DNA from 4 places in the Bacillus sp. EB V-12 genome. Region 1 is predicted to be linked to each of the others. Evidence: riboswitches for the same ligand, from Rfam matches in the RefSeq annotation. Region 1 holds a riboswitch; each other region holds the start of a gene.

Region 1 (7,711 bases):
AGAAGAAATCATCGCTGCAGGTCTTGAAGAAGCAGCTAAAGTAGCAAGTAAATTTTAATTAAAATTATAATCGTCACTCGAAAAAAGCAGAATTAACATGTAAACGTTAATTCTGCTTTTTTATATTTTTAGTTCATCAGCAAGCTTTTCTAATGTATTTCGATCTTGTATATAATATGTTCGGCCTTCTTTTCTTAAATAATTTTGTTGGCAAAACTGATTTAATACATATAAAAGATGACGGTAGCTGATATTTAAATATTCCGAGGCCTCAGTATGCTTTTCTATATAACAATTATTTTGCTCTGTTAATAAAATAAAAGCAGCTAATCGATTTTCAAAAGGATAACTATAGTTTTTTGCGTAATTTTCAGTGCGAGTAATTGTCTTTTCTCCAATAAATTTACATAAGTGCTGTAAAAACGTTGCATCTTGTAATAAAAGTTGCTGACAATCTTTAAGAGGAAGTGCCAAACACACACAATCTTCTAGTACTTCAACGGACTTAGTAATATGTTCTACTCCTATTAATCCTAATTCTCCGATAAAAGATGGTGCTTGAATAAAATTAATTAATGAAACCTTCCCGTTTTTATGACTCATATATATTTTAGCTCTCCCAGAAATTAAGTAATAGAGATAAGGAAGAGCATTTCCTTCACTACATATCATCTCTTTCGTTTGAAAAGAATGCAGCTCTACATATGGCAAGACATGAAATGAAAATAGGGTATGGAATTGATGGATTCGCATGTATTGATAAATTTCTTCCTCATTTTTGCTGATTTTCATATTTTCACCCCTATGTATAGTATGAGATATCTCCTATTATCTTTACAAGAAGGAATGATACGATTTATGTAAATTTGTTTTTGTAGAAAAGAGAGTGTGATGAATTTATGAAAAAATATAAAACATTGTTATTTGATGTAGATGATACATTACTAGACTTCCAAAAGGCTGAAAAAGTGGCTTTACGGGTACTTTTTGAAGAGAAGGGAATCCCTTTAACAGATGAGATAGAGGCTCGTTATAAAAAAATAAATAAAGGTCTTTGGGATGCTTTTGAAAAAGGTGAACTATCACGCAATGAAGTTGTAAATACACGATTCTCTCTGTTGTTTAAAGAGTATGGAGAAGAAGTAAATGGAATATTATTCGAAAATAATTATCGTAACTACTTAGAAGAAGGAAATCAACTCATGCAAGGTGCATTTGAATTTATAAATCAAATTCAAGGGGAGTATGAGTTGTATATAGTGACAAATGGTGTTTCTAAGACGCAAGATAAACGTTTGCGTAATGCAGGGTTACATTCATTGTTTAAAGATGTTTTTGTTTCGGAAGATACAGGTTTTCAAAAGCCGATGAAAGAGTATTTTGATTATGTTTTTGAACGGATTCCTAACTTTGCACCTGAAGAAGGGCTGATTATTGGGGATTCATTAAGCGCGGATATTAAAGGTGGATATGTAGCGGGAATTGATACTTGTTGGTTTAATCCAGAAAGGAAGTTAAATGATAGTGGGATTATACCGACATATGAAGTGCATAATTTTGAGGAGTTAGAAGCGTTATTAAAGCAGCATGTGTAATAAAAAAATAGACAGTGGAGCTTTCGTCTACACTGTCTATTTTTGTTAATTTGTATTTTCGTTATGTTTTGGGAGTGGAAAGGCATTCCCGATAGCAGCTGCACCAAGCATTGGCAATAGTAAATTAAGCGGGAAAAACATAAGTAATAGCAATGTAATAGCTATTGGCTTTCGTAACGCATAGCTCGAAATTGCTGTCGTTACGATAGCAACGGATGCTACTGGATCTATAGGAAGAATAGATGCTATAGCGTATCCAATACTTGATCCGGAAAATATAATTGGGAATATATGTCCACCCCGCCACCCTGTGTTCAAACAAACGGCAGTAATACACAACTTTAAAATCCCTGAAAGAAGTAGTATCCAAAAAGATAAATGGCTCCATTCAACAACTAACTCTTTTAATTGATGTTCCCCTGAAAATAATGTGTACGGAAGAAAAGTTCCTGCAATTCCTAATAAAATGCCACCGATAATTCCGAGTGTCAGCTTGTATTCTCTAAAAGGGTGAATGAACTTTTCTAATGTGAATTCTAACTTGAAATAAAAGAAACCAACTATAGCGCCGATACTAGCAAGTGGAAGAAATGCAATCCATTCATTGAAAGAAAGTGCACCTTCCCCGAAATCAACAATAAAGGATCCACGATTATCAAGTTTACTCAGTAGTAAATAAACAGAAAAACCTGCGAAAGTAGTAGCTAAGTATACAATCGCTTTTTTTCCTTTAGAAAAAGCAGCAATTTGTTCCCCCTCATTTTCATTTGGTGCTAAATAACCGAATAATGGTGCGTTAAAAATGACACTTAAAGTAGCGCCAATTCCGATCTCGGTTAGCTCATTCATACCCTTTAAGGCAAATTTAAAGCGATCCCCTACCCATGTGCACAGTCCGCCTATAATTCCAACTAGTGCGGCTTCTGGACCAAGACTAGCACCGAAAATTAAAACAATAATCGCTGTTAAAGTAGCCCGATGGACAAAGCGATATTCGATTCGACCAGTTTTTTTATATTCAGCCATTACTTCAGGCATAAGGCGTGGGTATGTACCGAAATGTTTTTGTGATAGACCAACAAGGACCCCGCCAATTATTGTTACGCAAAGGGTGTAATAAGAGGGAAAAGAGAGAACTTCAGGCAAGTATCCCCAAATAAAGTGGATTCCAATATTTATTGTGACTAAAAATAACCAGACTGTAGCTCCTACTATAGATCCTAGAAGAATGCCATATAGAGCAAGTATGTACTGCATATCTTTTTTATTTGTCATGTTATACCTCCGTTATGTAAATCTTAGTAGGGAAAAAAGTGAAATATACTAGTGAAAAATGGATTGAATATATATAGTATCTTTTTGAGAAGATGGCCTATTCAACATATAGGCTAACTTTTGGGGAATTTGAATTTATAGGTTAAATTACTTATTTAATTTTATAGACTGATTTGAGGTTTTTAAAGGTCTTTTTTGAAATAGACTAGAATATATTTCTTTTGTTGCTTTATATGAAACTGTTAACATTTATTTTAGAACATTCAGAAAAACTGTTTGACATTAGGAAATTATTGCTATAAAATCAACGGTAATTGCATAGTCTTATCAAGAAAAGGTGGAGGGACAGGCCCGATGAAACCTTGGCAACAGCCGTATAACGGAATTGTGCCAAATCCTGCAGGTAGTAATCCTGAGAGATAAGAAAGAGCCTTTAGAGCGTGTTTTCAAACTGCTCCTTTCTTGTTTTCAGGAAAGGGGCAGTTTTTTATTTTGTATAAAAAAAGGAGAATGAGAGATGGGAGAATCATGGGGAAAAGGAACAATTTGTGTGCAAGGTGGCTATACGCCAAAGAATGGTGAACCACGTGTTTTACCACTTTATCAAAGCACAACGTATAAATACGATACTTCGGATGATTTAGCAGCTCTATTTAACTTAGAGGCAGAAGGATATATTTATACACGTATTGGAAACCCTACTCTAGCAGCATTTGAGCAGAAGTTATCAGATTTAGAAGGCGGTGTAGGAGCTGTTGCAACGGCTTCTGGGCAAGCAGCTATTATGCTCGCAGTTTTAAATATTTGTAGTAGTGGAGACCATTTACTTTGCTCTTCAACTGTTTACGGGGGAACGTTTAATTTATTTGGGGTGAGTTTACGTAAGCTTGGCATTGATGTTACGTTCTTTAATCCAAATTTAACGGCAGATGAAATCACGGCGCTTGCTAATGACAAGACGAAACTTATCTATGCAGAATCGTTAGGAAATCCAGCGATGAATGTTTTAAATTTTAAAGAATTTTCAGCAGCCGCTAAAGAATTAGAGGTACCTTTTATCGTTGATAATACATTAGCAACTCCTTATTTATGCCAGGCGTTTGAACATGGGGCAAATATTATTGTTCATTCTACGACGAAGTATATCGATGGGCATGCGAGCTCCTTAGGCGGTATTGTAATTGACGGTGGAAACTTTGATTGGACAAATGGAAAGTATCCTGAACTTGTTGAACCAGATCCAAGTTATCACGGTGTAAGTTACGTTCAAAACTTTGGTGCAGCAGCGTATATTGTGAAAGCACGTGTTCAGCTATTAAGAGATTATGGAAATTGTATGAGCCCATTCAATGCATATATTAGCAATATTGGCTTAGAAACATTGCATTTACGAATGGAACGTCATAGTGAAAATGCTCTTGCAGTTGCTAAGTGGCTTGCTAATCATGAACGTATTGAATGGGTGAATTATCCAGGCTTAGATAGTAATGAAAATTACTCATTAGCACAACAGTACTTGAAAAAAGGTGCTAGTGGTGTTTTAACTTTCGGTATTAAAGGCGGATTAGAAGCAGCAAAAGAATTTATCGCAAATGTAAAACTAGCAACTCTTGTAACGCACGTAGCTGATGCACGAACTTGCGTTATACATCCTGCTAGTACGACGCATAGACAATTAAATGCTGAAGATCAGCGTTTAGCGGGTGTTACATCTGATTTAATTCGTTTATCGGTTGGTATAGAAGATGTTTCTGATATTATTGCAGATTTGGAAGCAGCTCTAGTTGGAGGCAAAACACATGCCGATCATAATTGATAAAGATTTACCGGCTCGCAAAGTGTTGCAAAAAGAAAATATTTTTGTAATGACGAAGGAGCGGGCAGAAACACAAGATATACGTGCTTTAAAAATTGCTATATTAAATTTAATGCCAACGAAACAAGATACAGAGGCGCAATTACTTCGCTTAATTGGAAACACACCGTTACAATTAGATGTTCATTTGCTTCATATGGAATCACATCTATCGCGTAATGTAACGCAAGAACATTTAACAAGCTTTTATAAAACGTTTCGTGATATTGAAAATGAAAAGTTTGATGGGCTCATTATTACAGGAGCGCCAGTGGAGACCCTTGCTTTTGAAGAGGTAGATTATTGGGAAGAGCTTAAACATATTATGGAGTATTCAAAAACGAATGTAACATCTACGCTCCATATTTGCTGGGGGGCACAGGCTGGCTTGTACTATCATTATGGTGTTCCAAAGTATCCCCTTAAGGAAAAAGTGTTCGGTGTATTTGAACATGAAGTTTGCGAGCAACATGTGAAATTATTACAAGGATTTGATGAATTGTTTTTTGCTCCGCATTCTCGTCATACAGAAGTACGAGAGAATGATATTAGAGGAGTGAAAGAATTAACATTGTTAGCAAACTCTGAAGAAGCAGGTGTTCACCTTGTTATTGGGCCAGAAGGAAGGCAAGTGTTTGCCCTTGGACATAGCGAATATAGTTGTGAGACGTTAAAACAAGAATACGAACGAGATCGTGACAAGGGATTAAATATTGATGTGCCAAAAAACTATTTTAAACATAATAATCCAGATGAAAAGCCGCTTGTTAGGTGGAGGAGTCATGGTAATTTATTGTTTTCTAATTGGTTGAATTATTACGTGTATCAAGAAACCCCTTATATATTGTAAAGAAAGATTGTGTAACACGTGGCAACGTTTTCCTTGTAAAGATTAACCTTTATTTTTCCGAATGTTCAAAATACATTGTTTTTCAGATTTTTTACTCATATAATTTCATCTAAACACAATTTTTGAGGGGTGGACAGTACTATGAAAGAAATTCAAGTTGGGTTATTAGGTCTTGGGACAGTTGGCAGTGGTGTGGTTCGTATTATTACGGATCATCAAGAACGACTCATACACCAAGTAGGTTGTCCAGTGAAGGTAACGAAAGTATTAGTGCAAAACATTGAGAAAGAGAGAGAGGTAGAGGTACCTTCTACTCTATTAACACAAGATGCAAATGAAATTTTAGATAATCCAAATATTGATGTTGTTATTGAAGTGATGGGTGGCATTGATGATGCAAAATCATATATTTTACAAGCTTTAAAAAGCGGAAAGCATGTTGTAACTGCAAATAAAGACTTAATGGCATTACATGGAGCTGAATTATTAGCGACAGCAAAAGATAATAAGGCTGATTTATTCTATGAGGCGAGTGTGGCAGGGGGAATTCCAATTTTACGCAGTATCGTAGAAGGACTTTCTTCAGATCTTATTACGAAAGTAATGGGAATTGTAAATGGAACAACAAATTTTATTTTGACGAAAATGTCAGACGAAGGGAGAGCATATAACGACGTGTTAAAAGAAGCCCAACAACTTGGATTTGCAGAAGCAGATCCAACATCAGATGTAGAAGGTTTAGATGCAGCAAGAAAAATGACGATTTTAGCTACCCTCGGTTTCTCTACAAATGTAGAGCTTGGAGATGTGAAAGTAAAAGGTATTACCTCTATTACAGAGGAAGATATTGAATACAGTAAGAGCTTAGGTTATACAATTAAATTAATCGGTCTTGCAAAACGAGATGGTGAAAAATTGGAGGTTACAGTTGAACCAACTTTACTTCCAAATACACATCCTCTTGCAGCAGTACAAAATGAATATAACGCTGTGTATGTGTACGGTGAAGCAGTTGGGGAAACGATGTTTTATGGACCAGGCGCAGGAAGTTTACCGACAGCTACAGCTGTTGTTTCGGATTTAGTTGCTGTAATGCAAAATATTAGATTAGGGGTAACAGGAAATAGTGCTGTAGTCCCACAATATCAAAAAGTATTAAAAGAGCCAGACGAAATTGTCGTGAAAAAGTTTTTAAGACTGCATGTAAAAGACGAAATTGGTGTATTTGCAAAAATTACTTCATTGTTCTCTGAGCGCGGAGTTAGCTTTGAGAAAATTATTCAAATGCCGCTTGAAGAGAAAGGAAAGGCTGAAATTGTAATTGTAACGCATCGTGCGTCTCTTGCTGATTATGATTATATTCTACATACGTTGCAAGGGTATGAAGAAATAGATTGTTTGAAAGCGAGCTATCGAATTGAAGGGGATGCTAAGTAGTATCTCTTACCATAAAACAGAAAGAGCCTATTAAGCAGCTTGCTTAATAGGCTCTTTTCTATTTAAAATCTGCGTACCAACTTGAATAAATGCTTGGATAATCCAGCCTGTTGTAAAGGATAAGATGATTGTTCCAAAATAGATAGGTCCGTCTAATAAAAAGCTTAACGTTAAAAATAAAAAGGCTAATGAAATCTCTGTTCTTCTAAACGTCCATTTTTTCTTCTCGGCAACCGTTAAAACGAAAGCTTCTTGAGGCGCTGCACAAAGGTTTGTAGAGACGTAAAGACCAATTCCAGCTCCAACGAATAGATTTCCGCAAATAAGTGTTATATATTTTGGAAGAGAGCGGATAGCGTCCATAATAGTTGTAATGGAACCAATCCAATCAACAAAAAGAGAAATAAGAACCATCGTTACAATTGTACCAATTGTAATTTGTTTTTTATTCCAAAAGAGTACGATAAGTGTAAAGGCAAAGTTAATCATGAAAATCCAAAAACCAATACTTATCCCAAAATTTTGATATAGTGCAATAAAGAAGGAATCATAAGGGCTAAGTCCAAAGAAAGTAATTGTCGTCATCATATTAATACCGATGGCAAGAATGAGTAAACCGCCAATGAAAAATATATATTCTAATTTGAATCGAAGCATAGTTGTATATCCTTTCTAAATGTATTTGCTAGGAAAGGATAT
Region 2 (7,711 bases), on a different contig from region 1:
TCGTTCTCCAAGATGTTTAGCTAGAGGAAGTGTCATCGTATTTAGTGCACCTTTACTTAAACCGTATGCAATGGACCCTGTAAAACCAAGTCTTACTTCCGCTGATGAAATGTTAATAACGTGCCCTTCTACTCGTAGTAACGGTAATGTTTGCTGAATTAAAAAGAATGGCGCCTTAATATTTACGGCCATAATTTCATCAAAAATTTCTTCTGTTGTATTTTCAATCGTCCCTTGTGTACCTATCCCTGCATTGTTTACTAAAATATCAATCTCTGATGTACCAACTCTTATTTGTAATTCATGCTTTAACTGTTCTACTAGCTTTTTGACACCATCAATTGAATTGAGTTCTGCTTCAATTAAGAACGCTTTTCCTCCATTAGATTCAATCTCACTAATTGTTTCATCTGCAGCTGCCTTATTTCGGCCGTAGTGAATCGCAACTAATGCTCCATCTTTCGCCAATCTCATCGCAATCGCACGGCCAATTCCGCGACTCGCTCCTGTTACTAACGCTACTTTCCCATCAAGATTCTTCATTTTTTCCATCCTTCCTAAATTTCCGTTTGATAAAAACCTATACTTATATTTTCATGTAAACACCAATCATTTTAAATATAGATTTATAGGTAATTTAGTCCATTCGCTTATGATATTATAGTTATAATTCGTAATTTACTTTATAAAACAAAAATAAGGAGGCTACACAATGCAAAACGCCGTAAAACTGGATGAAATCGATCATAAAATTATGAACTTGTTGTATGAAAATGCGAGAATTTCTGTTTCAGAAATAGGACGAATTATATCCATGACGCAGCCTGCTGTAAAAGAACGTATTAACAAGCTTGAAGATCAAGGAGTTATAGCGGCTTATCGAACGAAATTTGAGCCTGCAAAAATTAATAAAAACATTCAAGCATTCATCATGTTTAAAACGAGCCAATGCTCTGATTTTATCCAGTATTGTAATGCAGCTCCTGAAGTAACAGATTTATTTCGAATTAGTGGGGAATTTAATTATATGATGAAGGTCATGAGCGATTCGATGGATTCTCTCGCTACATTTTTAGACTCTTTAATGCAATTTGGCTTGTCATCTCCTTTAATTGTTTTAAAGAGTGAGTTTGAGGAGAAATTGTCATTCTAATAAAGGATACGTATTATCCTCCGCTAACAGTAAAAGCTTTTCCTTTATGAGAAAATCCAACAAAATTAATGATTAGTAACAAAAAAGAACATTGATTTTCAATGTTCTTTTTTATATTTCTACTTATTATTTAGATTGCTATTCGAAAAAAGTACCTTAATCCCCTTACCCTTGATTCCTCTGCGCCTCTCTAAACTCCTCCTTCACCTTCTCTAACAACCCTTCTTCCGTAATTAATCGATACGCCGTATTTGCTAATGCTTTTGCCGATGTAATTAATGCTTTATCTCCAAGTTCTGAACGTGCTGCTTCTCTAAATTCATTTGTATGTGCAATTAAATCATCTGGTCCGATTTTAATGTACGGATGAATTGTCGGTACGACTTGACTTACGTTTCCTGCGTCGGTTGAACCGATTCCTACTCTTTCTTTACGATTTACATCTTCACCTAATAGTTCTAGTTCTTCCGCTACAATATCGTTATATGTTTTTGTTACGAGTAATTCATCGATTTCATTTTGGAATTGATGGATTTTTACTTTTGCACCTGTTGCTAACGCTGCTCCCTCAGCAATATTTTTTACTTTTTCTGTTACTTCTGCACATCTTTTTCGCGTTGCTGCACGGATGAAGAACCTTGCTGCGGCATATTCAGGAATAATGTTAGGTGCTTTTCCGCCTTCTGTAATGACGCCATGAATTCTCACGTCTGACGGAAGTTGTTGGCGAAGTGCGTTAATACCGTTATAGAGCTGAATCACCGCATCTAATGCGTTAATTCCCTCTTCTGGTGAAGCTGCGGCGTGAGCTGTTTTTCCGTAAAAATGAAAATCAAGTGGATCGACTGCTAGTGAAGGACTCGTTGTCGCTGTCTTTCCGCTCGGATGAATCATAAGCGCCGCATCAATATTTTTAAATAAGCCTGCCTTTACATAACTCGATTTTGCGCTACCGTTCGGTCCTCCTTCTTCAGCTGGTGTACCAAACACGACAACTTCCCCGCCAATTTCTTCAAGCGTTTCTGATAATGCGATTGCTGCTGCAACACTAATTGTGCCGATTAAATTGTGACCACACGCATGACCGAGTCCTGGTAAAGCGTCGTACTCCGCTAAAAATGCGATTGCCGGTCCTTGTTTTCCAGAGCTTTTTCGCGCGATAAATCCCGTTTCATGTCCAGCTATATTGTGCTGCAACTGAAACCCTGCACTACCTAGTAATAAACTTAACGTTCTTGATGCGTAAAACTCTTGGTTACCAATCTCTGGATTCGCATGAATATCATGACTTGTTTCTATGTACTTTTCCTTATTTCTTTCGATACTCTCTTCAATTGTTTTTCTTTGTGACGCTACTCCTGTCGCTCCCATTTTTCTTCCTCCTTTTATTTTCACGTAAAAAAGCCTCTTTCTAAAAGATAGAAAGAGGCTTCTGTATATACAGTCAAAATGAGCTTCTTTCTTATCTTTCAAGTTACCTTGCTGGAATTGGCACAGTATTCATAACGAATCCGCTGCCGAGGTATCATAGGGCCAGTCCCTCCACCTCTCGTGATAAGAATTTTCATAAAATTATATTAAATTATTTTTTATTCTAAGTTCATTCCAAGTAAAAGTCAAGGAATTCCTATCCGAATTTACCGAATATCTAAAAATCCTTTTAATACACCAATTGTCTCAGGTGCTTGCAGTCTTGCACATACGTACGGAAATTCCGTACTACCTTCAAACATCATTTGAGATGTAAGCGGTGCGCCTGCCCAGAAGATTTCATCATCGATTACTAGGAACGGGAATGCTTTATTTTGTCTTTGTAACTTTACATTTTTCAGTGGAACTGGTCCGTCACTATACACTGTTATTTGCGCATTTGTACGCATTAACGCTTGCCATACTCGCTTATCCACTTGTTTTGTACTTGGAAGTGAAATAATAATTTTTCGTTTTGCTGCTAAAATATCTTTTAATAGCCCTTTCGTTTCCTCAAGATTCATTTCCATAAACCAGCGTAAACGTTTCGATATTTTTCGTTCCCACAATTGTCTTGATGTCGTGCGATCATACACATCTCCGTGACGTTCTATATGAGCTGTTAATTGTGATAACGCTTGTTTTCTCGAAAGGTTTTTACGCATATAATGGCAATCTGATAATTGAATGAACTTCCCTCTCGCCCTTGTCACTGCTACATTGACGAGGCGATGGTTTTTGTGATCAAAGAATAATACGCCAGGTCGTTCTTGCGGATAACTGTCAACCGTATCAAAAATCATCATATCTCTTTCAGAACCTTGGAACTTATGAACTGTCGCCGCTAAAACTGGTATGTTTTGATATTTCGTTCTCTGCAACATTTCTCTCATACACGTCGATAAAAAGCGTGACTGCGCCCTGTAAGGTGTCACAATACCAATTGATTGCACACCATCTAACAATCCGATTAACATCATTTGCATTGCTACTAAACCAGACATAATGTTAAAACGTGAACCAGAAGCAGCATCTTTTAACGAAAAAGCTCCCATTTGGCTCGTATCAAATAAAACGCTCGCCTCATTTGCGAACGGCTGTAACTGTGCAAGTTCTTTACGCTCTGAAACAGACGGATGATCGTATACTCTATTTTTATAAATAAACGAATTCGTAAACTTCGATATATCCGCATGCATACGTCTTTGTTCCTGCAACATAAATAGGTTTGGGTGTGCTTCTGATTTATTAACAGACTCAACAATCCCAGCATGGTAAAACATATCTTCCCCAAGCCATTTGCGAACAAGTTCATGATTTGCCATCGCAATTGGAGGTAACTGTAAAAAGTCACCGCAAACGACGATACGTTTCCCAAGTGAAGCAGCTAATGCAATTTGCGGAACGAACGCCATACTCACCTCATCTACGACAACTAAATCAAATGTACGCTCATAAATTAGCGCATCAATGGCACATTTCGATAAAGTTGCGCCGATTACTTTCGCATTTTCAATATATTCTTTTTCTACTTCTTTAATTTTAGCCTTTTGCTTTCGAAGATCACTTTCAATCTCCTGCATACGCTTCTTATCAGAGGACGTTGCCTTATACGATAAGATTTTTTCACGAAGCTCTTGGCGTGTCTCTTCTAAATAGAGTCTTTCCTCACCCCATGATTCGTTCGTCGTTTCAACTAACTTAGATGCAAGTAACGTTTCATGATTTCGTATATGTTCATGTTGACTATAACCGTAACGAACAATTTCGCCAGGCGTCCATTTCTTTTTCTTCTCAATTTGCTTCGTTACTTCACTCATTAATACGTCTACTGCCGCATTACTATGAGCTAACACAAGTACCGATTTTCCTTTTTGATAATGGGCCGAAATAATACGTGATAAATTGTAAGACTTCCCTGTTCCCGGCGGTCCCCATACGTACGTTGTCGGATTGTAAAACGCGCGATATGCCAGTTCATTTTTCGGATTTTTCATCTTCTCAATATGTTTCGGGCTGCTCGTCCCATCAACAAGACGCTTTATACGATTACGTTTCAGCTTATCTTTACGTGCTTCTTTCAATCGCTCTTGCAGTTGCTCTAACAATTGCCACGGTTCACTATATAAAACCGCTTCTCTTATTTCACCTTGTATATAATCATTTAATTTCAGCTCTATTTCTAATCCATGTATAGATAATACTTCCCCTGTCGCTTCCTCACCATCGAACTCAATTCGAATGGGTGAACCTTCAGGTAAGCTTACTTCCGAAATAAGCTGAAATACGTATACTGTACTTTCATAATCTGTATATAAAAAACGACCGTTCATGATAGAAATTTTACTACCACCTATCGTTTTCCAATGTTTAATTTCATACGCTAATGCATAATGCCACTCTTTCATCGTTTCCGATAATGAAGGAGTTTGAGTAGTTGTATTCATCGTATAATCTCCTTCCTTCTCCCCAAACATACTTTCTCACTATACCATATAACACGTTAAAATTTGTAAGGTTTTTATCTTGCTTATTTTCTTAATTTTCAATAATATATTGTATATAATTTTTAGAAAGAAGGAATCTACATGCCAGTTAGAAGAATAGAACACGTTGGACTTATGGTTGCAAACTTAGAAGCATCTATCTCATTTTATGAAGAAGTAGTCGGCTTACAGCTCCTTAAACGCATGGGGCACCCAAACCCAGACTTAAAACTCGCTTTTTTAGGTGTGGAAGAATCGAAAGAAACGATACTCGAATTAATTGAAGGCTACAACTCTTCCCTTCCGGCAGAAGGAAAAGTACATCACATTTGCTTTAAAGTGGATTCATTAGAGGATGAAATCGAAAGACTAAAGAAACACGCAGTAACCTTTTTACTAAGAGATGAAATCGAAACATTACCAGATGGAACACGTTACATATTCTTCGCTGGCCTTGATGGGGAGTGGATTGAGTTTTTTGAAACGGAGAGATAAAGTGAAACTATATTTTGCGGGATAGAAAAGGAGCCGGAATTCTGGCCCTTGTTTTTAACCAGTAACAATGAAACATACCTCCAACCTAAGAATTTACCAAGATTAAAAACACAATCATTTTGTTAGGAGGAGAGAATGGGAAATACAGTCTTTATTATTGTTTTTTGGATACTGATACTATTCCCAATCCTTTATGTAATCAAGATAAAGGATTGGAATATAAAAACAGCTGCCTTATTTGTTGGAAGGATTCTATTAAGCATTTTCTATTTCATAAATGGAATGGTGTTAGGTCTGCAACGAAATTGGATAGAACCTCCCCATGAAACAGAATGGGATTTCTTTGTAAAGTCTTTACTAAACGGAAAAACTGATGCACTTATACACTTTTTACTTCTAATTATTATCATTACTTTGGATTTATTCTTTACATTTTATTATATCAATAAAAAGAAATAGGATATTCTATCCTATTTCTTTTTTTATGAGTAGCGCCATATCGCTATCAAACTAATGTTTTACGCTGCCCCTAAACAATAATTTTTTACATTTTTACTCTGAGAATGTCAATTTTACTATTTTTGGGGTATTTATTTTTACTAGCTTGATGGACATGGGTTTGATTTATTTTCTTAGGTTAGTAGACATGTGGTGCTATCCCATTACTATTAAACTAAAAATTTAAGTGTAATATCATTTAAGGTAATACTTAAGATACAAATAAAATATCTTTTCCATGTCGCACTGTTTTATTGAAGTCTATCCCGAGTTATAGCTAGTTCAATGCGACTGTAAATTCGGAGTTCGGTGCGCCAGCAAATACAACTGTTCCGTTCTCTGGTAGTTTCACTTTGTTATTATTACTAACAACGCTAAAATTGACGCATACTCCATTCCCATCATACACCGCGAATGAACTTCCTGATGGCAACTCCACATTCATCGTTTTCCCTGCTACCTCTTGCGGAATCGTAAACCATTTCGCATGCCCATTTTTTTGCAGTGTAACTTTCGATAATTGACCTGCATCAAGGGATTTTACGTTAGATTCACTGACGTATAAAAAGCTGGCCATCTCCATATATTCAGTACCATTCTCTGTATAGAAATGAGCTTCCTTCGTATCCCTCCCATTCATCACAGGAATCTGAATTTGATGCGTCGCCGTATTCGGACCTGTAATTTTTTTGCCGTCCCAATAGCCATCCTTGATCGTAATTTGTGTGTTAAGAGGTATTTGTTGTCCTAGATAATTTATAGAATTAAATTTTTCGTTAACAAGGTAGAACTTGCCGCCCTCGCGCTTCGCCCATGCAGCAGCTGTTTTCTTCGGTAACACATTGTTTTCTAATTTCTGAGCTAAATAGTGAGTCAGCACATTTTGCCCCAATCCCGGTGATAATTCATATGTGCTCTCTCTTAAATAAACTTTTCCATTCTTCTCAGTGACGAAGTTAAGCTTGGAAGTACCCTTTTCATTTATAAAGCTTCCATCCGCCGTATATACATATTTTTCTTCCGGTTTAGTTGGTAAAAACAGTTCTCCCTTCTTCGTAATCTCTATTTTGAAATGGCTTTGGATATTTCCATACAATCCTGCTTTTTTTACCACATCTTGAGGCACTTTAGCCTTGACTGGCTTGCCGAAGGATTTATCTGGTTTTATATCCTTAATTGCCCCTTTCTCTTTAAGCCTAGCTAGCAGTAATTTATTTGCCAATAGTTGATTTGTCATGCTGCTCCCACCGGAGGACAATACAGCTGCTGCCATCTTCTGTTCTGGAAGCACGACCAATGTAGCATGTTGCAGCATCGTATCCCCACCCTTAGTCAACGCTTTTATCCCATATTCACTGAATGGGTATAGTTTCACACTATCCCAGCCAAGACCATAGTTGAACATATTTCCGCTATCTCCTGGCCACATTCCTTTTTTATATTCTTCTTGTTCCATCGCCTTGATTGCTTTATTAGAGAGAATTTCTTTTCCCTGTCCCATAAATATTTGTGAGAATCGCACCACATCTTCTGCAGTAGAGGAGATTCCTCCCGTACCAATCACATTTACCATTTCACTTGGAAGCTGTCCCTGGTATGTCGGAGAATA
Region 3 (7,711 bases), on a different contig from region 1:
CTTGGAGATGCAGGTGTTCCATTTGAACAAGCATTTACAGCAACAATTATTGCTGCTGTTGTCGGAACATTATTTATGGCAATCTTTACAAACTTACCAATCGCAATCGCGCCAGGTATGGGATTAAATGCTTACTTCTCTTACTCTGTTGTAAAAGCGCATGAAGGCATGACTTTCGCAATTGCATTCTCTGCTGTATTCGTAGCAGGTATGATTTTAATTTTGCTATCATTTACATCTTTCCGTACAAAATTAATGGAAGCAATTCCTGAAAACTTAAAACATGCAATTACTGCTGGTATCGGGCTATTTATCGCCTTTATCGGTTTACGTTTAACAGGTATCGTTACAAAAAATGATGCAAACTTAGTTGGACTTGGTGATCTTCACTCTGCTCCAGTACTACTAGCATTAGCTGGACTTGGAATTACAATTGTCCTTATGTCTTTAAATGTAAATGGCGCACTATTTATCGGGATGCTATTAACTGGTATTATCGCTTTTTTCACGGGACAATTATCATTCTCAAACGGTGTTACATCAATGCCTGGTTTACCAGAAGGAATTATCGTTTCAAATCCAATTACAGCTGTATCTGACGTAATTAACTACGGATTATACGGCGTTGTATTCTCATTCTTCCTTGTTACACTATTCGATACAACAGGTACATTACTTGGCGTTGCACAACAAGGTGGATTTATGAAAGACGGAAAGCTTCCAAAAGCAGGACGAGCTCTTCTATCTGACTCATTCTCAGCAACTATTGGTTCTATGTTCGGAACGACACCATCAACAGCTTACATTGAATCATCTGCTGGTGTTGCAGCTGGTGGTCGTACTGGTTTAACAACTGTTACAGTAGCGGTTCTATTCGCACTAGCAGCATTCTTCGGACCATTAGTAAGTGCCGTTTCTGGTGTATCAGCTATTACTGCTCCATCATTAATTATCGTTGGTAGTCTTATGATGGGTTCAGTTCGCCACATCGATTGGGACGCATTTGATGAAGCATTCCCAGCATTTTTAGTAATCTTAAGCATGCCACTTACATCAAGTATCGCAACAGGTATCGCACTTGGATTTATTTCATATCCACTTATGAAAGTGGCAAAAGGTAAATTCCGTGCTGTTCACCCACTTGTATATGTATTTGGAATTTTGTTTGCTTATCAATTGATATTCTTACCACATTAAAATCCCTCTTCCTGAGGGATTTTTTTATAAATACTGTTTGACAACACCATTCGTTTGTGGAATAATTCAAAATAGTTAAATATTCGATGTCTTATCAAGAGCAGGTGGAGGGATGAGCCCTACGAAGCCCGGCAACCGACCCATTTATGGGCACGGTGCTAATTCTTACAACACATTGTGTTGAAAGATAAGAGTAATATGATAAGGCGTCTTTTCTATATGAAAAGGCGTTTTTTATTTTCACTCCCTCCTCTCTCTTCTTAGTTTAGGAGGGATTTTTTTATGAAAAAATTATGTTCCATCGTACTTATTTTTCTCTTATTTACATTAGCAGCTTGTACAAATGAACAAGATGCTATCTCTTCACAAAAGCAACAAACTGTGAGAAAGGCGACTACAACGGTAGAAAATCAATTACAAACAGAAATTCCAAGCCAAATGAAGAAGCCATTAAAAATAGCATTAATTATGCAAATGTCCATTGGAACTTTTTCCTCTCAATATATTGAGGGTGTCAAAAAACAAGTTGAGCTATTTGGCGGCAGTGTACAAGTCTACAATTCTGATAACGATTTAGCAAAAATGGCTGCAAATTTAGATACTGCTATTAATTCAAAAGTGGATGGTATTTTAATTGATCATGGCCGTTCTGAAGCACTAAAACCTGGAGTAGAAAAAGCGTTACAGGCGAACATTCCCGTAGTTGCGTTCGATAACGATCTACGCTTGCCAGGTGTGACAATTATTGATCAAGATGACTATAGTCTTGCATGGAAATCATTAAAAACGTTAGCGGAAGATTTGAATGGACAAGGAAATATCGCAGTTGTATGGGTCGGCGGTTTTGCTCCAATGGAACGTCGCAATGTTATCATTGATGCTTTTTATAAACGGTATCCAAATATAAAAGAAGTTGCAAGATTCGGTACTGCTAGTAATAACACACCGCTCGATACACAAACACAAGTAGAAGCTTTACTAAAGAAATATCCGAAAAAAGGCGATTTACAAGCTATTTTCGCTTCGTGGGATGAGTTTGCTAAATGGGCTGTTAAAGCACTTGAACAAGCTGGTCGTACAGATATAAAAGTATATGGCATTGACTTAAGTAATGAGGATTTACAACTCATGCAAAAAGAAAACTCACCTTGGACTGCTACAGCTGCAACTGATCCAGCTGAAGTAGGTAAGGTTCAAGTACGATTTTTATACAAAAAAATTGCTGGTGAACAAACGCCAGATATTTATTCACTAGAACCTTATTTAGTAAAGAAAAATAATTTACCAAAAGAAAATATAACAATGGATCAGTTATCAAAATATATAAACGGTTGGGGAGACTCAAAAGATGCATATTCCCCTTGGATGAAAAAATTAGAGAAGGAGAAAAAATGATGACGTTCTCTCTTCAAAACATTACACATTCTTATCATGTCGCTACACCTGTTCTAGAAGATGTTTCTATTCATATTCAAAAAGGAAAAGTACACGCTTTACTAGGCATGAACGGTGCGGGAAAAAGTACTTTACTAAAAATAGCAACTGGTGAAATTCAACCAGTTGTTGGCGATATAAAAATTGATACTCAGTCTGTTTCCTTTACTTCACCGCGCGATGCAAAAAAGCATGGCATTTCTTTCGTAACACAAGAAGTAGATCACGGACTTATTCCCGGATTATCTGTATTAGAAAATGTACTAATCGATCATTTAGCAATGCAAAATAAAATACTATTTTCAAAGTCCAAACTAGTCGCACTTGCTAAACAACATTTGCAAACTGTACAGGTAAATTTAAATGTTTCGGAAGATGTTTCAAACTGCTCATTACATGAAAAACAATTACTCCTTATCGCAAGAGCTTTATCTAACAATACAAATTATCTTTTATTAGATGAACCTACTTCTTCTCTTGGACCAAAAGAGGTTGAAACCTTTGGGAAACTATTAAAAGATTTAACAGCAAAAGGTATTGGCATCCTTCTAGTTTCTCATCGTTTATCAGAGATTCGAAATTTCGCGGATGATGTAACTGTATTACATAACGGTCAAGTTGCCCTTTCTGAAACCATTACAACGATTACAGATCAGCAAATTGTGGAAGCAATGACTGGAAAACAACTTACACTCCCTATTAATACAGCACCAAAACGCGGGAGCGAAGAATTATTTAAAGTACAAGAGCTTCAATTACGCGAAGATCATTCTCCCCTTTCTCTTACAATACGAAAAGGAGAAACTGTTGTTATATATGGATTAATTGGAAGCGGCAAAACAACACTTGCTGAAACCTTATTTGGTGCTCGTCATACTTATCACGCTGAAATAGATGGTCAAACAATAAAAATCAAAACACCGCGAGATGCAATTAAAGCGAAAATTGCACTTGTACCCGAAGAAAGAAGAAAACAAGGCGTGTTTCTTACAGAAAATATTATAGGTCACACAAATTTACACCAATCAGGTTGGCGAAGAAAACAAACCGAATTAAATAATGCCACCACGACAATTTCTTCTTTCAGCATTTCGCCAAATGACCCAAAAGCCTTTATTCATTCACTTAGTGGTGGAAACCAACAAAAAATCTCAATTGCAAAGTGGAGTGGATTCAAACCTAATCTATTTCTTTTAGACGAGCCAACTAAAGGTGTAGACATCGCTGCGAAACAAGACATTTTTCAATTCATTCGCAACATTACAGAAAACGGAAGTTCCGTAATTTATTTCACAGGAGAACAAGATGAAGCGTTGCATATCGCTGATCGCATTCTTATACTGGCAAACGGAGAATTTGTAGGTGAATACTTACCAAGCGAACTATCTCCTGAACAGCTTTTACATTTATCTGAAGGGAGCTATTCCATTGAATCTCGTTCATAAAACGAAAACTAAGAAACTATATTTACCTACTCATCTTTTTTATCAATTTAGTACAATTGCTATTATTATAGGTGTTACAATTTTTTTCTCTATCGTCAATGATTCTTTTTTAACATATAACAATATTAGTGATATTTTACGCTCTATCTCCATCGTAACGTTACTTGCAATCGGCGTTACCTTTACATTGATTGTAGATGGGTTTGATTTATCAGTCGGCTCTACCGCTAGTTTAGCAACAATTGCAGCTGCTTCTTGTCTCGTTTTATATCGACAAGAACTATTAGTTACACTCCTTGTTCCTATTCTTTGCGGATTATTAGTTGGATTATTAAATGCACTACTCGTTATCCGAATTAAACTACCCGATTTACTAGCTACATTAAGTATCATGTATATCGTTAATGGACTACACTTAACATTTTCAAAAGGATCCTCAATTTATGAAGGAATGTCCGGTGCAACAGGACATTTTATTCCATCCTTTTTATTTATCGGTCAAGGTTCCGTCTTAGGAATTCCAGTCCCTGTCATTATCATGCTTACTGTCGTTTTAATTGCACATCTATTTTTAGAAAAAACAACGTACGGTCGTTTCTTTTATATGACTGGTGGTAATCGAGAAGCTGCTAGATTAGCCGGTATTCCTACTGATCGTTACCGTGTATATGCTTATATGATTAGTGGTTTACTAGCTTCTATTGGCGGCATTATTCTATGCAGCCGCGTTGGAACAGGACAAGTTTCAGCTGGTGCTCCATTATTAATGGATGCAGTCGCAGCTGCCTATATCGGTTACGCAATGTTCGGTGCCAAGAAACCAAATATAGTCGGAACATTCCTCGGCTCGGTATTAATTGGAATTATATTAAATGGACTCACAATGATGAACGTTCCTTATTATGCACAAGATATTATTAAAGGCAGCATTTTAATTACAGCTTTAGCCTTTTCATTTATTAAAAAGAAGCGTAAATAAAAAGAGAGCATCGAATCGATGCTCTCTTTTCCCTTTGCAACAATCACACGAAAGCCTCCACGATTACTAAACTATGAAAAAGATAACAGCAGTTAAAAATTATTAATATTTCTCATTCATCTGTAATTCTTTACTATACTTTTGAATGAAAACTGACGAAACAACCATTACCATTCCTACACTAAATCCAATAAGCTGATCCAGTAGCATCTCATCATGTATGAGCCAGCGAAGTAGATATACCCCTCCAAAAATAAGCATTGCAGTAAATCCGGTATGCCTAAGTCCTTTATATACATTTTCCATATGTATCACCTCTTCATATACCATTATCCATATTATACCACACAACCATCAAGTAACCGTATCGTCCTCTGACAATATGCAGCTACCTTTTGATCATGTGTAACAACTAGCACTGTTTTTCCTTCTTTATTAATCTCTTGTAAAATACTCATAATTTTTTCCCCATTTTCTTGATCAAGAGCACCAGTCGGTTCATCAGCAAGTATAATTTTTGTATCTTGTGCTAAAGCCCTTGCTATTGCTGTTCTTTGCTGTTCTCCTCCTGATAACTCGTAAGGATATTTGTTAATATGCCTCTCAAGCCCTACCATTTTCAGCATTTCTTTTGATATTTGCATACGTTTCTTATGAGAAATTCTTCTATATATAAGTGGAAGCATTACATTTTCAATAATCGTATAATCATCGAGTAGCGAAAAGTTCTGAAACACAAATCCAACTTCCGTGTTTCTATACTTATGATAGTTTTGCTTTAATGTACTCGTATCCATTCCATCTAAAAAATACTTTCCAGCAGAGGGGCTATCTATTAAGCCAATAATGTTAAGGAGAGTAGACTTCCCCGAACCAGAGGGGCCCATAATGGCTATCATTTCGCCTTTTTCTATTGTAAGATTAATATCTTTTAAAGCACTAAAATTATTCTTTCCAAAGCCCTTAGCCACATTTGCGAGCCGAATCATCTATAACACCTCTTTCATATATGTATTTTTTATTTTTAGTACATTGAAATAAATGATTGCATATATAACGAGGATCATTACAAGTGATAAAGCACCTATAACAACCAATGATTCTATAGAGACTTTTAACGTTCCAAAGAAAGATACTATACTATTTTCTAGCCCTTTCTGAATTTCAATTACTCCACTATTCTCCCATTGAAAATACATTATTCCTATACATATCGCTAAAACGAATAGCAACATATACTCAATAATAAATGGAAGACATATTTGAAAAGTGCTTGCACCTAACGCTGATTTAATAGAAATATTTTTACGCTCCATATAAAGTGCTGCCATTGATGTCAATACAATAGATAGAAATGAAAAAAATAAGACTGTACCGCTTAATAATAAGGGGTATGACATATTATCAATACCTTGTTTTTCATTTTCTAACAATTTATTCGGATTTGTAACATAATACGAATAACCCTTACCTTCCGTTACCTTTAATACTTTCTTTTGAAATTCATTTATATTTATCTTCTCCTTTGTTTCTATAATTAACCCATTGTATAAAAGTTCTACACTATAGAACTCTATTTCTTCTGTTCCAATTGGTAAAATCGCCATGTCATCTAATAATGTAATACGATTATCCGATATTTCACCACTTCGAGGATATGTAAATGGTGAATTTTTTTCTAAAAAGCCAATTACTTTTAGCTTCATTTTTCCAGATGGTATAACATCACCAATAGATACCTTTTCTATATAATTAGCCCCTAATATAACAGGTCTAATATCAAATACTGATTTATGAAATTCCGATTCCTCAAAATATCTTCCTTGTGAAATTCGTATATGAAAGTACTTATTAATATCTTTATCAACAATAAGAGTCTTTATCGTTCCATTTTCTTTTTTTAAACTAAGTGAATAGTTACGGAACAAATAATTTGTTTTATTTGTTATTGGTATCGTATTAGATAACCCTTGCATGAAATGTTGATAATCACTTTTTGCTTTTTCTTCGCTAAACAATGTTATATCTTGCGTCGCATAAAGTTCATAGAAATTTTTATGAGTCGATAAATTATTTGCTACCGTCATCATTTTTCGATATCCCGAAAGATTACTAACAAATTCTATTGCTGAAGAAAATGCAATAATTAAAGAAATTACTATAATCAAACTTGGTAACAACCGTTTTTTCACAGACCGTATAGAATCAAATATAAAAAACATGAAGACCTCCTACGTTCTTAAATGTTTTCCGGGATATATATTTATAATGTGCTTGATTGGAATTACAGTAACAAAAATTGTAAGAAAAATTATAAAAACAACATTGCATATCAATACATATAGTGTTAACGGTTTTACTAAGTATGTCTGAAAGTAAGTATGAATTGTTCCCGAAAATATTTCTAACGTAATAAAAACTAAGAACATCGCTGCTAGAGAAATAAACAAAATTTGAATATATAGTTCGCAGTAAATAGATATATTAGAAGCACCTACTGCTTTTTTTAATGAAATCTCTCTTTCTTTTTTATAAATCCAAAATAAAACCGCAGAAATACCAGAAACAATTGCAACAAGAATAAATTTATAATAATACTTATTTGCTGGATCTATATGTGTCACATGTAGTTCCTGAAGATCTCGTTCATTCAGTA
Region 4 (7,711 bases), on a different contig from region 1:
ATACACCAAACGGATTACCATAGGTCACTTTAACATCCGAAAATTGATTAGTTAACTTTTCCAATTCAAAAGGGATATCTTTTTTTACATGACCTGCCGCTAATAAAAAAACAGGGATAGCAATAATCTCAGTGGCCCCACGCTTCACACATGTACGAAAACCATCTTCAATAGAAGGATTCGCTAACTCTAAAAAACAAACTTCTTGAATAGTCGCTTCTATACGGCTCATGCATGATGTAATAAATTGAATCGCCTCTTCTTTCGCTGTCTTCAAACGACTTCCATGACATATATATAAGACGGCTTTCATTTTACAACACTCCACTTACTTGATAAGCATTTTCTGTCTGCTTCTCAAACCAATGAATTTTTTCTCTAAAACGGACAACCTCTCCAATTACAATCATACTCGGATTTTGAATTTGCTCTTTTTTCGCAACATCTACAATTGTCCCTAACGTTCCAACAACTGTGCGTTGCATAGACGTCGTCCCCTGCTCAATAATAGCAGCTAGCGTACTTTTATCTTTTCCATGCTTCATAAGTTGCTCACATATGTAGGGCAAATTACTAACCCCCATATATACCGCTAAAGTCTCTACACCTTTCGCTAAACTTTCCCATTTCACTTCTTCTTCAGCACCTTCTTTCCTATGCCCAGTCACAATAGCAAAACTTGCACTTGCATCACGGTGCGTCACTGGAATGCCCGCATAAGCAGGAGCAGCTATTCCAGCTGAAATACCAGGAATGATTTCAAATGGTACACCTTGCTTTGCTAATGCTTCAGCTTCTTCTCCCCCTCTACCAAACACAAATGGATCGCCGCCCTTAAGCCTCGTTACAACTTTTCCTTTTTTCGCATACTTAATAAGAAACGTGTTAATTGTCTCTTGCTTCATCGTGTGATAATTCGGGAGTTTTCCGCAATAAATTAAATCCGCGTCAGGCTTTGCGTATGAAAGCAGCTCTTTATTCACAAGTCGGTCGTATAAAATAACATCTGCCTTCTCAATACATTTCAACCCTTTAACAGTAATTAAATCTGGATCGCCAGGACCCGCTCCAACAATATAAACCTTTCCCATCATCTCTCCTCATTTCTTCTATTAAAATGAAACTTCCATTCGTATATAAGAATGGAAGTTTTTATTTTTTCGTATTACTGATCTCTACTCATGGATAACAAATGCCCCACCTTTTCGAATCTTCTTTTTTTCAAACAAAGAAATCTCTTTTACCTCTGGCAACGGTAAAAAATGCTTTTCAAGCTCAATCTCCGCAAGCTTAAATGCCTGTTCTTCACTTTGAGCAACAACAACAATCGGAACAATACTATTTACTAACACAGCTTCAAATCGATATAAATCCATATCGTCCCTCCTAAGACGCTATTACTTCTTCTAGCACGTTATTTAACGCTATTTGTAATGTATCTACACCAACACGACCTACAAAATCATAAAATGTTTCGGCTGGTAATTTATTCTCTTTGAAATAACTTATAAATGATGCGAGTACATCAGGTAGATCCTCGCCATCTATTTTTCCTTTTAACTTTTGATTGTAGGCACCGCCATCTAACAATGTTCCACCTACGTATATTTCAAACGCTTCAACAATACCTTTTTCCTTCGTTTTCATTTTCACCCCTTGTAACCCAATGTCAGCAATTTGACGTTGACCACATGAATTCGGGCAGCCTACCATATGAATTCGAACTGGAACATCGAGTGCAATTTGTGTATCTAAGTATTCTGCAATTTTTCGTAATCTTTCTTTCGTTTCTACTAGTGCAAGATTACAATATTCAATACCGGTACATGAAACCGCATGACCAATAAATGATTTCGGGCTAGCAGATATCGCTTCAAACAGCGGTTCACTAAGTAATCCTTTTACATTTTCTGGAGGAACGTTCGGAATAATGAAGTTTTGCGAGTTACATGTACGAATTTGTCCATTTCCATATTGCTTTGCGATTCTTGCAATCTCAAACATTTCTTCTGCATGTAAACGACCTACCGGTACATTAAAACCTACATATTTTAATCCCTTTTGTTTTTGGTCTTGAACACCATAAAAATAGCCTGCATTCCATCCTTTGAGTGCACTTTCCCCTTTACTTTGTAAAGGCCCTGTATACTCTATTAGTTTCTCTTTAAATTTCTCTGCTCCCCAGTCCGCAACAAGAAATTTCAACCGAGCTAAATGACGTTTTTCACGATATCCAAAATCACGGAATATAGTAGCAATCGCAATCGCCACCGCCTTCACTTCTTCTGGTAAAACGAATACATCTAATTCATCAGCTAAATACGGTCGAGCTGATAATCCTCCACCTACTTTTATATGAAAACCAACTTTTTTCTCACCATCTATTTCTTTCGTTGCAGGCGTAAATGCAACACAGTTAATTTCTGCGTTTGCTGAATTATAAATATTAGAACTAATAGACATTTTAAATTTACGTGGCAAGTTAGAAAACTCCTCATTATGTTGGAAGTAATCATATACTTCTTTTACAATATGCGTTGTATCGAATAGTTCATTTGCATCAATGCCAGCAAGCGGATTACCTGTAATATTCCGCGTTATATCACCACAAGCCCCCGCTGAAGATAACCCAACTCTTGCTAATCTTTTAAAAATATCTGGAATTTGCTGAATTTCTAACCAGTGAAACTGAATCGCCTGTCTCGTCGTAATATCTATTACATTACGTCCATAATCTTCAGCGATAGAAGCAAGTACTTCTGCCTGTGCATTTGTAATAATCCCTGACGGAATATTTACCCGCATCATAAAATAACCAGCTTCTTTCGGTCTTTGTAAATACAAGCCTGCCCATTTAAAGGCATCCCACTCTTCTTTCGGAATAGATTCGAAACCATTTTCCGCATAGTAAGGAATATCATTAAAAATTTCTAAGCCATCTTTTTCTAATTTATTTTTCTCGGTCTGATTTAATTTTTCATTGTTAGCCCACACTTTTTCATAACTCATTGTTTATCCCCCTATATAAAACTACGCTCTTGTAAGTACTTCACGATTTGTTCTACACATTCTTCAATAGAATATTTGTGCGTTTCTACAATTAATTCCGCTTGCTCTGGCTCTTCATAAGGCGAATCAATACCTGTGAAATCCTTAATATCACCTTTTCTTGCCTTTTTATAAAGTCCTTTCGGATCACGTTTCTCACACTCTTCAATCGGACACTTCACAAAAATTTCAATAAATTCATCTGCCGCTAATAAATCTCTTACTTGTTTGCGGTCTACTCGAAATGGTGAAATAAATGCTGTAAGGACAACTGCTCCTTGGTCTACAAATAACTTTGCCACTTCGCCAATACGTCTTATATTTTCCATGCGATCACTTTCAGAAAATCCTAAGTCTTTATTTAAACCGTGGCGAATGTTATCCCCATCCAGCACATAATTTCCAATATTCTTTTCAAACAGTTTACGAGCGACCGCATTCGCTACTGTAGATTTACCCGAAGCTGATAAACCAGTAAACCAAATTACAAAACTATGATGTCCATTCTTCACTCTTCTCTCATCTTTTGAAACCGAAGCTGTATGCCAAGTAATATTCGTATCCATCTCGTTCTCTCCCTATTCTGTTACTACTTCTTTTTTCAAGCCTTTAATTAGCACTTCCACTACTTCTTTACGACTAAATGTACTTGGCGGAATCTCACCGTTTCTTAATAATTCTCTTACTTTCGTACCCGATAAAATAACATGATCTTCTTTTCCGTGCGGACATGTTTTCGTTGAAGCCATCGCTTCACATTTCGTGCAGTAAAAACTATGCTCAAAGAATAGTGGTGTAATTCCTAACTCTTCTATCGTAAAATTTGTGAAGATTTCTTGCGCTTCATACGTTCCGTAATAATCTCCTACTCCAGCATGATCACGCCCTACTATAAAGTGGGTACATCCAAAATTCTTTCTTACTAACGCATGAAATATCGCTTCCCTTGGTCCTGCGTAACGCATGGCAGCAGGAAATACACTTAAAAAGACACGATTTTTCGGATAATAGTTTTGAAGAAGTACTTCATAGCTTTCCATTCTTACATCAGCAGGAATATCATCCGATTTCGTTTCTCCAACGAGCGGATTTAAAAAGAGACCATCTACAATTTCAAGAGCAGATTTTTGAATATACTCATGGGCACGATGTACCGGGTTTCTCGTTTGAAATCCGACCACTGTTTTCCACCCACGTTTTTTAAATGCTTCCCTCGTTTCAATTGGGTCTAAATGATAAAAAGGAAATTGATTATTTTCAAAGCGTTTTGTTAGAATAATAGTTCCTCCAACGTAAACGTTTGGTCGTTCATATAATTTTTTCACTCCTGGATGAGCCTCATCCGTTGTTTTATATACAAGTAACGCTTCTTTTTCTTTATCTGGTACAAAAATATCTTCTATTTGAATGACACCGTATATATTTCCATTGTTGACAAGCTTTACTTCCTCTCCAGCCTTCAGGCTTTCTGCGACTTTTTCTGTTACCGGTAATGTAATCGGTATACTCCACACACTACCATTTGCTAAACGAAGCGTTTCTACAACAGAATCATAATCTTCCTTCCCTAAAAAACCAGTAAGGGGGCTATATCCACCTGTCGCCAATAGTTCTAAATCACTTAACGCAATATTGTCTAATTTAATCTCTTTTTCAATTTGTGATACGTCATATGTCTCATCTATACGGTTTACTAATTCGTTTACTATGCTCATTTTTCTATATCCTCTCTTCGCTTTATTTCAAGATTCATCTTATTGGTAATGAAGACCACATTCAGTTTTCACTTTTCCAGCCCATCTACCATCTCTTGAATCGCCACCATCCCCTACAGGTAACGTACATTTCTCACACCCAATACTTGGATAGCCAACATCATGCAACGGGTTATACGGCAAGCTATGTTTGTATACATATCGCCAAACTTCTTTCCACGTCCAATGAATGAGTGGACAAACTTTAATAGATTGAAAACGATGATCTTGATTTATAAACTTTGTATGCTTACGTGTTTCTGATTGTTCCCTTCTTAAGCCCGATATCCATGCTTTTTCCACGACTAATGATTTTTCTAAAGGTAAAATTTTTCTAATCTTACAACAAAGATTCGGATTGCTCTCCCACAGTTTTTCACCATGCAACTTCGCCTGTTCATCAAGTGTAAGTTCTGGCTGTTTTTCTATAATATTCAATGAAGGAAATCGTTCCCGCACTTTTCGAATTAATTCATACGTTTCTTGAAAATGAACATTTGTATCCAAAAATACAACTTTAGCAGATGGATTTACTTGGTTTATAATGTGCAGCAATACCATACCTTCCACCCCAAAGCTACATGCGTAGACAACCTCATCTTTATATTCTTTATAAGCCCAATTTAATACTGATAACGCACCTTTTGTTTCATCTTCTTCCGAAAACGAAACAACATTTTCTTCCCACGTTTCATACGTCAACATGTTTTTTCCCCCTGTAAAAGCAAAAAGACGGTTTTAACCTAATGAAAATAGGTTAAAACCGCCTCTAGTTTTTCTAGTCAGCGCTTTTCACTTTAAACGTACTTTTTCACTTTTCTCTAACTGAATTACTTTTCCATCTTGCACAACAATTGTAATTGAACCATATTTCATATCAGCAAGCATCGCTTCAATCTTCTCGGATACTTCATCAAAATGTTCCCGTACACTCACGCGAACAGCCCCCCTTTTTATTCATAAAAAAAATCTTTCCCATTTCGAAAAGACTGTTCGGTAATATATTTTACCTTATCTTTCAAAATGGATCCCATTTTGCTGGATTTAGCACCTTGCTTTCTATAAGCAGGTTGCCGAGCTTCTTCGGGCCAGTTCCCTCCGCTTCTCTTGATAAGCTTTGTATTTGTATTTTATCACAATTCTGATTTTTTTCAATCCTAGTTTTCCGATATATTTTAATTATTTTATTTTATAAAAAAGGAATTGTCCATTCGAACAACTCCTTTTCCTATTTAGACAAGCTCTTTAATACGTATGCGATCGTTCCCAATAATATTTTCATATGTTTCGCGTTCCACAACTACTTGCGATGTTCCGCCTTTTGCAAAGACAACGGCTGGTCTTCGAATCCGATTGTAATTATTCGCCATCGAGTACCCGTATGCTCCTGTACAGGAAACTGCTAGTAAATCAGAAGCAGCGACTTTCGGTAAATGAATATCCCAAATCAACATATCTCCACTCTCACAGCATTTCCCAGCAATCGAAACGAGTTCCTCATTCTCATCATTCCCTCGATTCGCTAACATCGCTTCATAACGCGCACTATATAAAGCAGGTCTTAAATTATCTGTCATTCCACCATCGACTGATACATATTTCCGAATACCAGGAATATCTTTCACAGATCCAACTGTATAAATTGTTGTCCCAGCATCACCTACAATGCTACGGCCTGGCTCAATCCATATTTCTGGCAATGGATATTCACATACAGTAAATTGTTCTCTCACTGCACTTGTTACAGCTCGCACATATGTCTCAAGAGTTAATGGTGTATCTGACTCTGTGTAACGTATTCCAAATCCCCCGCCTACATTTAACACTTTTACTACATAGTTTGTTTGCTCTCTCACTTCTTCTAAAAATTGGCGAAGAACTTCAATTGCTCGAACAAAACCAGCTGTTTCAAATATTTGCGACCCAATATGTGAATGGATCCCTAGCACATTATAATTTGATTTTTGTAAAGCAAATCCAATTGCCTGCATCGCTTGACCGTTTGAAACACCAAATCCAAATTTCGAATCATCTTGACCTGTTGTAATATATTCATGTGTGTGCGCCTCTACTCCAGGCGTTACACGAATTAATATGTTCACAAATTTCCCATGTTGCATCGCTAAATCGTGTAAAACTTCTAATTCAAAGAAATTATCTACGACAAAACAACCGATATTCGCCTGAAGAGCCATCACTATTTCTTCTTCTGTTTTATTATTTCCATGAAAATGAATACGTGATGCCGGAAATCCTGCTTGGAGCGCAGTATATAATTCTCCCCCAGAAACAACGTCTAATGACATACTCTCTTCACGAGCTACTCGGCACATCTCCATGCACAAGAACGCCTTGCTTGCATATGCTACTTGATAAGAGAAACCACTTTCTTTAAAAGCACGATGAAATGCTCGGCATTTTCCTCGAATAGACTCTTCATCGTATACATAAAGTGGTGTTCCGTATTGCTTTGCTAGCTGCGTCGTATCGCACCCTCCAATTTCTAAGTGTCCTTGCCCATTAATTCGGCTTGTGCCGTGTAAATACATTTTAATTCCTCCCTTATTTCCTCTAAAACTCATAACCCCAATCTTCTATTCATTGCAGCACGCTTTTAGATAGACAAAAAACGCGCGGAACAATGTTCACACGCGTTTCTTATTAGGAAAAATATATATTGAAAAAATAAACGAGTTGTTATCTCCTCAAAATAAGAAACCGCATCAACATCTCCAAATAGCTCTCCATAAAATAAATCTTATGACAGTACTACATTTATTCAATGCAGTCCCAATATATGAATAAGATGGTTATTCTTATATTTCGGCAATAGTCCCTTTCAACCTATGATCACAGATTCCATTAAATCTCCCATAGCTTACTCTTTCCTATCGCGGCCTCTACCTTTG

The links. Region 1 has a riboswitch for S-adenosylmethionine ahead of ACZDYH_RS21365 (bifunctional O-acetylhomoserine aminocarboxypropyltransferase/cysteine synthase). Riboswitches for the same ligand answer to the same signal wherever they lie in the genome.
Region 2: another riboswitch for S-adenosylmethionine. It lies ahead of ACZDYH_RS24780 (M20 family metallopeptidase); the one in region 1 lies ahead of ACZDYH_RS21365 (bifunctional O-acetylhomoserine aminocarboxypropyltransferase/cysteine synthase).
Region 3: another riboswitch for S-adenosylmethionine. It lies ahead of ACZDYH_RS06690 (sugar ABC transporter substrate-binding protein); the one in region 1 lies ahead of ACZDYH_RS21365 (bifunctional O-acetylhomoserine aminocarboxypropyltransferase/cysteine synthase).
Region 4: another riboswitch for S-adenosylmethionine. It lies ahead of ACZDYH_RS09935 (YezD family protein); the one in region 1 lies ahead of ACZDYH_RS21365 (bifunctional O-acetylhomoserine aminocarboxypropyltransferase/cysteine synthase).

What each region holds. Positions count from the first base shown of each region.
Region 1 covers NZ_JBUXJL010000007.1:202,098-209,808, reverse strand. Annotated here, with positions in the region: gene ACZDYH_RS21385 (FMN-dependent NADH-azoreductase) at 1-58, shown strand, start outside; gene ACZDYH_RS21380 (transcriptional regulator YeiL) at 121-792, opposite strand; gene ACZDYH_RS21375 (YjjG family noncanonical pyrimidine nucleotidase) at 900-1,595, shown strand; gene ACZDYH_RS21370 (chloride channel protein) at 1,641-2,870, opposite strand; SAM riboswitch class I at 3,192-3,296, shown strand; gene ACZDYH_RS21365 (bifunctional O-acetylhomoserine aminocarboxypropyltransferase/cysteine synthase) at 3,388-4,686, shown strand; gene metA (homoserine O-acetyltransferase MetA) at 4,670-5,575, shown strand; gene ACZDYH_RS21355 (homoserine dehydrogenase) at 5,717-7,012, shown strand; gene ACZDYH_RS21350 (YczE/YyaS/YitT family protein) at 7,043-7,669, opposite strand.
Region 2 covers NZ_JBUXJL010000010.1:174,819-182,529, reverse strand. Annotated here, with positions in the region: gene ACZDYH_RS24790 (SDR family oxidoreductase) at 1-543, opposite strand, end outside; gene ACZDYH_RS24785 (Lrp/AsnC family transcriptional regulator) at 713-1,153, shown strand; gene ACZDYH_RS24780 (M20 family metallopeptidase) at 1,319-2,524, opposite strand; SAM riboswitch class I at 2,613-2,714, opposite strand; gene ACZDYH_RS24775 (AAA domain-containing protein) at 2,791-5,100, opposite strand; gene ACZDYH_RS24770 (VOC family protein) at 5,212-5,604, shown strand; gene ACZDYH_RS24765 (hypothetical protein) at 5,740-6,063, shown strand; gene ACZDYH_RS24760 (serine hydrolase domain-containing protein) at 6,380-7,711, opposite strand, start outside.
Region 3 covers NZ_JBUXJL010000002.1:23,969-31,679, reverse strand. Annotated here, with positions in the region: gene ACZDYH_RS06695 (NCS2 family permease) at 1-1,197, shown strand, start outside; SAM riboswitch class I at 1,286-1,391, shown strand; gene ACZDYH_RS06690 (sugar ABC transporter substrate-binding protein) at 1,480-2,592, shown strand; gene ACZDYH_RS06685 (sugar ABC transporter ATP-binding protein) at 2,589-4,076, shown strand; gene ACZDYH_RS06680 (ABC transporter permease) at 4,060-5,055, shown strand; gene ACZDYH_RS06675 (hypothetical protein) at 5,158-5,385, opposite strand; gene ACZDYH_RS06670 (ABC transporter ATP-binding protein) at 5,394-6,044, opposite strand; gene ACZDYH_RS06665 (ABC transporter permease) at 6,045-7,277, opposite strand; gene ACZDYH_RS06660 (ABC transporter permease) at 7,287-7,711, opposite strand, start outside.
Region 4 covers NZ_JBUXJL010000002.1:638,655-646,365, reverse strand. Annotated here, with positions in the region: gene ACZDYH_RS09970 (sirohydrochlorin chelatase) at 1-313, opposite strand, end outside; gene cobA (uroporphyrinogen-III C-methyltransferase) at 315-1,091, opposite strand; gene ACZDYH_RS09960 (DUF3906 family protein) at 1,176-1,376, opposite strand; gene ACZDYH_RS09955 (nitrite/sulfite reductase) at 1,387-3,009, opposite strand; gene cysC (adenylyl-sulfate kinase) at 3,021-3,614, opposite strand; gene sat (sulfate adenylyltransferase) at 3,627-4,763, opposite strand; gene ACZDYH_RS09940 (phosphoadenylyl-sulfate reductase) at 4,803-5,507, opposite strand; gene ACZDYH_RS09935 (YezD family protein) at 5,595-5,738, opposite strand; SAM riboswitch class I at 5,811-5,919, opposite strand; gene lysA (diaminopimelate decarboxylase) at 6,035-7,351, opposite strand; lysine riboswitch at 7,532-7,711, opposite strand, start outside.